3 regions of the Enterobacter sp. HK169 genome follow, and region 3 is predicted to be linked to each of the others. Evidence: predicted binding sites of a transcription regulator. Region 3 holds the regulator's gene; each other region holds the start of a gene.
The links. Region 3 encodes CRP, which controls carbon source genes, mostly activating them, when cyclic AMP is high. Its sites were predicted from a motif close to ATGTGANNNNNNTCACAT; they were not measured.
Positions count from the first base shown of each region.

Region 1: a site for CRP is predicted at 1,743-1,760, ahead of rhaS (HTH-type transcriptional activator RhaS). Genes of this name have one in related genera too.
Region 2: a site for CRP is predicted at 1,860-1,877, ahead of deoC (deoxyribose-phosphate aldolase). Genes of this name have one in related genera too.

Region 1 is NZ_CP017087.1:2,845,540-2,848,820, forward strand. It holds gene rhaR (HTH-type transcriptional activator RhaR) at 1-704, opposite strand, end outside; gene rhaS (HTH-type transcriptional activator RhaS) at 778-1,614, opposite strand; gene rhaB (rhamnulokinase) at 1,916-3,281, shown strand, end outside.
Region 2 is NZ_CP017087.1:3,603,538-3,606,818, forward strand. It holds gene EnteroDNA1_RS17155 (YjjW family glycine radical enzyme activase) at 1-223, opposite strand, end outside; gene EnteroDNA1_RS17160 (YjjI family glycine radical enzyme) at 198-1,745, opposite strand; gene deoC (deoxyribose-phosphate aldolase) at 2,008-2,787, shown strand; gene deoA (thymidine phosphorylase) at 2,897-3,281, shown strand, end outside.
Region 3 is NZ_CP017087.1:2,545,639-2,548,919, forward strand. It holds gene EnteroDNA1_RS12165 (YheU family protein) at 1-43, shown strand, start outside; gene EnteroDNA1_RS12170 (phosphoribulokinase) at 74-943, shown strand; gene EnteroDNA1_RS12175 (OsmC family protein) at 1,010-1,414, opposite strand; gene crp (cAMP-activated global transcriptional regulator CRP) at 1,726-2,358, shown strand; gene EnteroDNA1_RS12185 (YccS/YhfK family putative transporter) at 2,416-3,281, shown strand, end outside.

The sequences.
Region 1 (3,281 bases), 300 kb from region 3:
TATTGTGCATGGCAGATGCGCAGCTGGCGCAGATAGTGGTTCACCGTCATCCCGGTCAGGGTGCGGAAATGCTGGCGCAACGCGCGCTCGCTGCACTGTTCCTGCTCGCAGAATTTCTCCAGTACAAAGTTTTTATTCAGGCTGCCCGCAAGCCGGGTGATGAGCTTATCCAGCAGCGCTTCCTGCGTTGTGGCGGAGGGGTTATCAGTGGCGTAACGATGGCGCTTCAACGTCATCACCAGCTGGGCGAAAAGCAACTCCGCCAGCTGGTTAGCAACGGGGTCGTTCTTCTGGCTCTCCTGCTCCAGTTGAGAAATAACCTGCCGTACCTGAGCCATGCCGCTACTGCTTAAGCGCCAGTGCGGAGAACCCTTAGCATCAAGAAAGCCCGGAATGCTCGCGGCCCAGTCCACGTTAAGCTTGAGCCTGTCCGGACAGTAAATAACGTTCTGCAGCACCAGGTCGTTAACCGAGGCGTAGGAGTGTTTATCATCCGCGCGAATGTAGAACAGGTCTCCGCGCGTGATGCGGTAGGGACGGTCGTTGAGGATGTGCAGGCCGTTACCGCGCCAAACCAGCACCAGCTCGCAAAACTCGTGGGTATGTTCGGCAAAGACGTCCTGCGGGTAGCGATCGGCCACCGTGACAGCCTGACTCGCGGAGGCAAAAAAATCATCTTTGCGAAGAATTAACTGAGCAGCCACACCACGACCTCTACGCCGAATAACCTGACACTATTAGCTTTTTTGCGGAAATAAAACGGTGACTGCCCTCGCGTTACTGAAGCATCGCGTCTTTTCCCTGGCGAATATCGCGCGGAGACCAGTTAAATTCCCGGCGAAATAGCGTTGAAAAGTGATTGCTGTCGCCAAAACCGCAGCAATAGGCAATATCAGTGACGCTATCGTCGGTATGACGTAAAAGATGACGCGCTTTGATCAGGCGCAGACGGTTAAGGTAGCGTTGCGGCGTCAGTCCGGTGTGCTGTTTAAGCTGGCGATGCAGGGTCCGCAACGACAGGGAAAAATCATCCGCAAGGGTTTCCCAGCAGACATCCTCGGCAAAATGATCTTCCAGCCAGGCCATCAGATAGTTCAGGCGCGCGTTGTTATCTTCCAGCCCTTCCACCAGGCTGCTGCGGCGCAGCAGCACCAGAAGCTGCATAAACAGCAGTTCGCGCGTGGCAATGGCGTGCGTCTCCTGCCCGTCCTCGCTTCTCTCCATCTGGCTCACCAGCTGACGCACCTGCTGCAGGATGGACTGATTCACCCGCCAGTGCGACGGATAGTGTCCGTCTTGCTCCTGGGGCAACAGCTGGCTCAGCCCCGAAAGAAACTGGAACGCGTCCGGGGAACGGTAAAGCACATTCGTCAGATACAGGTTGTCGGTATGTTCATACAGGTGCCGGTCGTGGTCGCGCACGAAGCACACCGTACCGCCGCTGATGGTATAAGGCTGGCCATTGAAAACATGAATACCCGTCCCGCGCTCAACAATCACAATTTCGTGAAAATCATGATGATGCTCCGGGAACGCAGCCTGAGGAAGCCGTGGCTCAATCGCGACAGGCGAACCTCCTGAAGGAAAAAAATCCACGCAGTGCAGTACGGTCATAACGGCCCCCACCAATGAAAAATGTTCTCAAAATAGTAATTAAGGCCTCCCACACTCACCTTCAATTTTTGGCAGTAAACCTCGCAAAAGCTGTCCATTTTTCAAGAAACAGGGGGAAAGATCGGGAAATGCGCTCAGCGTCACACTGCCTGAGCATCCCGTCACTGCTGGAAACTGTGAACGCCCTCACATTCACCTTTGCTTTCTTGCCAGCGCGAGATTTGGCCTGTCAGTGGTGAGAAGGTGACTTTTTCTTCCCTTTTTTACACTCACCGCTAATGACTTAAGAAAGGACCCGACCATGACTTTTCGCCATTGTGTGGCTGTCGATTTAGGCGCATCCAGCGGCCGCGTAATGCTCGCGAGCTGGGACCGTGAGCAGCACGCGCTTTCGCTTCGCGAAATGCACCGTTTCGCCAACTGCCTGCAAAAGCAGGACGGTTTTGATACCTGGGATATCGATGCCCTGGAGGCGGAGATCCGTACCGGACTGAACAACGTCTGCAACGACGGCATTCGCATCGACAGCATCGGCATTGATACCTGGGGCGTAGACTTCGTTCTGCTTGATAGCCATGGCGAGCGCGTCGGCTTGCCGGTTTCTTATCGCGACAGCCGCACCGACGGCCTGATGGCGAACGCTATCGCCCAGCTTGGCAAGGACAACATCTACGGGCGCAGCGGCATTCAGTTTCTGCCGTTTAACACGCTTTATCAGCTGCGTGCTTTGGTCGAGCAACAGCCGGAGCTGGTCGCGGACGTGGCCCATGCGCTGCTGATCCCGGACTACCTGAGCTATCGCCTGACCGGCAACATGAACTGGGAATATACCAACGCCACCACCACGCAGCTGGTCAACATCAACTCGGATAGCTGGGACGAACATCTGCTGGCCTGGACGGGGGCCTCGCCTTCCTGGTTCGGCACGCCAACCCACCCGGGTAACGTGATCGGTCACTGGATTTGCCCCCAGGGGAACGCAATCCCTGTCGTTGCCGTCGCCAGCCACGATACCGCCAGCGCGGTAATAGCGTCCCCACTTGCAAGCAAAGACGCGGCTTACCTCTCGTCCGGCACCTGGTCGCTGATGGGCTTTGAGAGCAAAACCCCGTACGCCAGCGATGCCGCGATGGCGGCAAATATTACCAACGAAGGCGGTGCCGAAGGCCGCTACCGCGTACTGAAAAACATCATGGGGCTGTGGCTGCTCCAGCGGGTGCTGAAAGAGCAAAACATTACCGACCTGCCCGCGCTTATCGCCGAAACCGAGAAGCTGAAGGCCTGTACGTTCCTGATCAACCCGAACGATGACCGCTTTATCAACCCGGCGCACATGAGCGCCGAAATTCAGGCCGCCTGCGTCGAGGGCGGGCAGCCGGTGCCGTCGAGCCCTTCAGAACTGGCGCGCTGCATTTTTGACAGCCTCGCCCTGCTGTATGCCGACATCCTCAGCGAGCTGGCGAGCCTTCGCGGAAAACCGTTCAGCCAGCTGCATATCGTGGGCGGCGGCTGCCAGAACCAGCTGCTGAACCAGCTCTGCGCCGATGCCTGCGGCATCACCGTGGTGGCGGGTCCCGTGGAGGCCTCCACGCTCGGGAATATCGGCATTCAGCTGATGACCCTGGACGAACTTTCCAGCGTTGACGACTTCCGTTCGGTGGTGGCGG
Region 2 (3,281 bases), 1.1 Mb from region 3:
CACTCTCCTGCCACCAGACGCGTCCGGCCTGAATCGTCAGCGCGTCGTGCGGGCAGTGGGGCACACAGTCCCCGCAGTCGTTGCAGCGGCCGATCGTCCACGGGTTGTGGCAGGTTTTACAGCGCAGGTTGCAGCCCTGCAGGAACAGCGCCAGGCGGCTGCCCGGCCCGTCCACGCAGGAAAAAGGAATGACCTGACTAACTAAAGCGCATCTGCTGTTCATGGCTAACCACGCGCGGCTGACGTTCCAGAATACGGGTATTACGTGCGGCTTCTTCCCCCAGCCAGGTAGTATTGGTGCGCGATCCGGCTTCCCGGTATTTCTCCAGATCCGACAAGCGAACCATGTATCCGGTCACGCGGACCAGATCGTTACCCGCGACGTTGGCGGTAAATTCACGCATTCCCGCCCTGAATGCGCCCAGGCAAAGCTGAACCACCGCCTGCGGGTTGCGTTTGACCGTCTCCTCCAGGGTGAGAATATCGCTGATTCCGGAGTGATAGTGTTTGTGATGCGGCGCAACGGCCAGCAGATGGCTGATGGGATCCGGCTCGTCGCCGTAGGGCAGGCGCGCGCCCGGCGTGGTGCCCGAATCGGAACTGATCCCCGACTGCGCGTGAAGCATCGCGCGATGCTTCCAGCCGTGCTTCACCGGCGTGCTTTCAACGAACGCTGCAAGCTGTTCGCTGATGCGATAGCCCAGCGCGTTGGCCTGTTCATCCTTTCCGTAGCGTCCCGCTAATCCTGCTTTCTCACAGAGCGCGTTTACCGCTTCCGCCAGGCCGTACATGCCAAACATGGGCACAAACCGATCCGCATCAGTCAGCCCCTCTTTTACCAGGAAGCTATTCTCAAAGAAGCCAGATTGCTCGTACAGGAAACCGCAGCGCGCATCGATGATGGCAATTTGCTGCTGGCAGTAGTGCGGGAGCGTGCGGGTGAAGAAGTCGTCAATGGATGCGCTGCGTTCAGCAATGGCTTTGAGGTTAAGGCGCACCAGAGTGCTGCCACCGCCTGCAAGCGGCAGGGAGTTGTAACAGCTCACCACGCCGTAACGGCCTTTTGTGAAAATTTTATCATTCATCGGGCCATTAGAAATATGCGGTTTGCTGCATTCACAAATGTTTTTCGCCACCTCAAGCAGCAAATCATGTGGGGTGATATCGGGATCGTAGATAAAGGTCAGGTTCGGCGCGACCTGCTTCAGCTCTGCATCGGCACGCAGAATGGCGCGCGTGACGGGCGTATCTTCAGGCCCGATGTTTGCGTGCATAAACGCATCCGGCAGCGTACGGTCGAGATAGCGCCAGAAACGTTTTATTCGGCTATCGATCTCTTCTTGTGTTAGAATTCTAACATATGGAGTCAATATCGCATCAAGCTGACCGAGATAGACCGGCATCGATGTGACGGACGGAACATGATGGTAGAGGATGGTTAACAGCGAGAGGGCGTCGTCGAGATCTTTCGCGCCTTCCAGCTCCAGCCACTCTGAACCGTTAGCCAGAAATTTTGCGTAATCCGGCAGAACGTAACGGGGTTTGTAAGGCGCATGGCCTTCGAACATGTCGCAGATAACCCCCTCGTCCAGCGCGGCTCGTGCGGCCTCAGGAAGTGCCGGGTAAGGCAGGTTGTTTTCCGCTTCCAGCGCCAGAAAATGACGTTTTTGTTCCGGGGTTAACACCGGGCTTGTCACAATGTGCTGGCAACGTTGTTGCAGGGCGTCGGGGCTGGAGTGGGGCATAGTCGCTTCCTTGAGTGTTCTGCGGATGATGAACGGATTGTAGGAAGCCAGCCTGTCGGGGCTTTTGATCCGACAGGGGGTATCGCTGCTTTAGTCAGCAATTTACGCGCTAAAGTTTGAAGAAGATCTCATTACAGTAATGCAAATTTGTATGCAGTTTTCATTAACTGTGATGAATGTCGAAGTGTGGATGCGGGTGAATGTTAGAATACTCACAGACCCGCAAGGTAAAATTTATACGGCACTGCCGTTGGAGAATGTTATGACCGATTTAACTGCAAGCAGCCTGCGCGCGTTGAAACTGATGGACCTGACCACCCTGAACGATGACGACACCAATGAAAAAGTCATCGCCCTGTGCCATCAGGCGAAAACGCCGGTGGGTAACACCGCAGCCATCTGTATCTACCCGCGCTTTATCCCGATTGCCCGTAAGACGCTGAAAGAGCAGGGTACGCCGGACGTGCGCATTGCAACCGTAACTAACTTCCCGCATGGCAACGACGATATCGAGATCGCGCTGGCAGAAACCCGCGCGGCGATTGCTTACGGCGCAGACGAAGTTGACGTGGTGTTCCCGTACCGCGCGCTGATCGCCGGTAACGAGCAGGTCGGTTTTGACCTAGTGAAAGCCTGTAAAGACGCGTGCGCGGCGGCAAATGTGCTGCTGAAAGTGATCATCGAAACCGGCGAGCTGAAAGAAGAGGCGCTGATTCGTAAGGCATCTGAAATCTCCATCAAAGCCGGTGCGGATTTCATTAAAACCTCTACCGGTAAAGTGCCGGTGAATGCGACCCCGGAAAGCGCGCGCATCATGATGGAAGTGATCCGCGACATGGGCGTATCCAAAACCGTTGGTTTCAAACCTGCGGGCGGCGTGCGTACTGCTGAAGACGCGCAGCAATTCCTGGCGATTGCCGACGAGCTGTTTGGCGCCGACTGGGCCGATTCCCGTCACTACCGCTTCGGTGCGTCCAGCCTGCTGGCCAGCCTGCTGAAAGCGCTGGGTCATGGCGACGGTAAGAGCGCAAGCAGCTACTGATTGCCAGACAATGCCGGATGACGCTTCGCTCATCCGGTCGACAGGATCGTAGGGCGGGTAAGCGTAGCGCCACCCGCCACAACTCCCCCGATTCCGCATGGAGGTTACCGTGTTTCTCGCACAAGAAATTATTCGTAAAAAACGTGATGGTCATGCATTAAGCGATGAAGAGATCCGCTTCTTCATCAACGGCATTCGTGATAACACCGTCTCAGAAGGGCAAATTGCGGCTCTGGCGATGACCATTTTCTTCCACGATATGTCGATGCCTGAGCGCGTGTCGCTGACCATGGCGATGCGAGATTCAGGAACCGTTCTGGACTGGAAAAGCCTCAACCTTAACGGCCCGATTGTGGATAAGCACTCCACCGGCGGCGTGGGTGACGTGACGTCTCTGATGCTCGGCCCTATGGTGGCAGCCTGTGGCGGTTACATCCCGATGATCTCCGGGCGCGGCCTGGGCCACACCGGCGGTACGCTCGACAAACTGGAAG
Region 3 (3,281 bases):
TGAGACGGTCAATATCATGCCCCGCAACGCGTTTCACGGCTGATCTTCCACCCTTTTCAGTCAGGGAGTTGCTATGTCTGCCAGACATCCGGTTATTGCCGTTACGGGGTCGAGTGGTGCGGGAACCACCACCACCAGCCTCGCATTTCGCAAGATTTTCGCCCAGCTGAATCTCCGTGCGGCGGAGGTCGAAGGCGACAGCTTTCACCGCTACACGCGTCCGGAGATGGACATGGCCATTCGTAAGGCGCGCGATTCGGGTAAACACATCAGCTACTTCGGCCCGGAGGCCAATGACTTTGGCCTGCTGGAACAAACCTTTATAGAGTACGGTAAGAGCGGCAAAGGGCAGTCCCGCAAGTATCTGCACACCTATGATGAAGCCGTACCCTGGAATCAGGTGCCGGGAACCTTTACCCCGTGGCAGCCGCTGCCGGAACCCACCGACGTCCTGTTTTACGAAGGATTGCACGGCGGCGTGGTCACCCCTCAACACGATGTGGCGCGCCACGTGGATCTGCTGGTCGGCGTGGTCCCTATCGTTAACCTGGAGTGGATCCAGAAGCTGACGCGTGACATGAGCGAGCGTGGCCATTCTCGCGAAGCGGTGATGGACTCCGTGGTGCGCTCCATGGAGGATTACATTAACTTCCTGACGCCGCAGTTCTCCCGCACCCATATCAACTTCCAGCGCGTGCCGACGGTGGACACCTCCAACCCGTTCGCGGCCAAAAGCATCCCGTCGCTGGATGAGAGCTTTGTGGTGATCCATTTCCGCAATCTCGAAGGCATTGATTACCCCTGGCTGCTGGCAATGCTGCAGGGCTCGTTTATTTCGCACATGAATACGTTAGTCGTGCCGGGCGGAAAAATGGGGCTGGCGATGGAGCTCATCATGACGCCGCTGGTGGAGCGACTGATGGAAGGGAAGCAGATCGCGTGAGCATGTTCCCTCTCCCTGTGGGAGAGGGTTAGGGTGAGGGCATCAACACGCACGATGCCCCATCAATCACGCCTCGATCACTTCATACGAATGCGTGATTTTTACCGCTTTCTCCAGCATTAACGCCACAGAGCAGTACTTCTCCGCAGACAGGTCCACCGCACGCGAGACCGCCGCGTCTTTCAGCTCTTTACCGGTGACCACAAAGTGCAGGTTAATATGGGTGAACAGGCGTGGCGCCTCTTCGCGACGCTCTGACGTGAGTTTAACCTCACAATCCGTCACGTCATGACGTCCTTTTTGCAGAATCGACACCACGTCAATTGCGCTGCATCCGCCTGCCGCCATCAGCACCATTTCCATTGGGCTGGGTGCTTTATCGCCGGAGTTACCGTCCATCAAAATCTGGTGTCCTGACGCGGACTCGCCCAGGAACGTTAAACCTTCAACCCATTTCACGCGCGCTTGCATATTCATTAACTCCAACGTTGCATTTTTGGTGACAGATTACGTGTGCGTTACATTTATCGCAATGGAAGGCGACCTGCATCATGCTGAAGCGAGACACCAGGAGACACGCGGCGAAAGCTATGCTAAAACACTCAGGATGCTACAGTAATACATTGACGTTACACGTGTATGCAGAGGACATCAAACTTTACTGGCTGCGAAACGTTACGGTAGCCGACTTCCCAGGGTATGGGTAAGAATTCGATTGCAACCCCAGAGTCCGGATGCATCTGATGACTCTGGTGACAGCTTATAACAGAGGATAACAGCGCATGGTGCTTGGCAAACCGCAAACAGACCCGACTCTCGAATGGTTCTTGTCTCATTGCCACATTCATAAGTACCCATCGAAGAGCACGCTGATTCACCAGGGTGAAAAAGCGGAAACGTTGTATTACATCGTTAAAGGCTCGGTGGCAGTGCTGATCAAAGATGAAGAAGGGAAAGAGATGATCCTTTCTTATCTGAACCAGGGCGATTTCATCGGTGAACTGGGCCTGTTTGAAGAGGGCCAGGAACGTAGCGCCTGGGTTCGAGCAAAGACAGCATGTGAAGTGGCTGAAATTTCTTACAAGAAGTTCCGTCAGCTGATTCAGGTTAACCCTGACATCCTGATGCGTCTTTCTTCCCAGATGGCGCGCCGTCTGCAGGTCACGTCAGAGAAAGTGGGTAACCTCGCCTTCCTGGACGTTACCGGCCGTATCGCACAAACCCTGTTGAACCTGGCGAAACAGCCAGACGCCATGACCCACCCGGACGGCATGCAAATTAAAATTACCCGTCAGGAAATTGGTCAGATCGTCGGCTGCTCCCGTGAAACAGTGGGCCGTATCCTGAAAATGCTGGAAGATCAAAACCTGATCTCCGCCCACGGTAAAACCATCGTGGTCTACGGAACGCGTTAATTCCGCTTAAACGGCGTGCCATCGCAAGGTGTCACGCCGTTTTTGTCTCTACTCCCCATGTGGCGCAGGCTGATCTATCACCCGGAAGTTAACTACGCACTGCGGCAAACGCTGGTGTTGTGTCTTCCTGTGGCCATAGGCCTGATCCTCGGACATCTTCAGCAAGGCCTGCTGTTTTCCCTCGTGCCCGCCTGCTGCAACATCGCCGGTCTGGACACGCCGCATAAGCGTTTTTTCAAACGCCTGATCGTTGGTGGCTGCCTGTTTGCGGGCTGTAGCCTCGCCGTACAACTCCTGCTTGCCCGGGATATCCCGCTGCCGCTGATCCTGACCGTACTGGCGATGACCCTTGGCGTCACGGCGGAAATCAGTTCGCTGCATGCTCGCCTGCTTCCCGCCTCGCTGATTGCGGCCATTTTCACGCTGAGCCTCGCCGGGAACATGCCGGTGTGGGAGCCGCTGCTGATCTACGCCCTGGGGACATTATGGTACGGGCTGTTTAACTGGTTTTGGTTCTGGCTGTGGCGGGAGCAGCCGCTGCGTGAATCCCTGAGCCTGCTCTATGTGCAGCTTGCGGATTACTGCGAGGCCAAATACACCCTGCTCACCCAGCACACCGATCCGGAAAAATCCTTACCGCCGCTGCTGACGCGCCAGCAGAAGGTGGTGGATCTCATAAGCCAGTGCTATCAGCAGCTGCATATGCTCGCCGCCAACAAGAACCACGAGTACAAGCGGCTGCTGCGCACCTTCCAGGTCGGGCTGGATCTACAGGAGCATATCTCCGTAAGCCTTCACCACCCGCAGGAGGTGCAAAAGCTGGTCGAGCGCAGCCACGCCGAAGCGGTGATCCGCTGGAACGCGCAGACCGTATCGGCACGTCTGCGGATCCTGGCCGATGATATTCTCTACCACCGCTACCC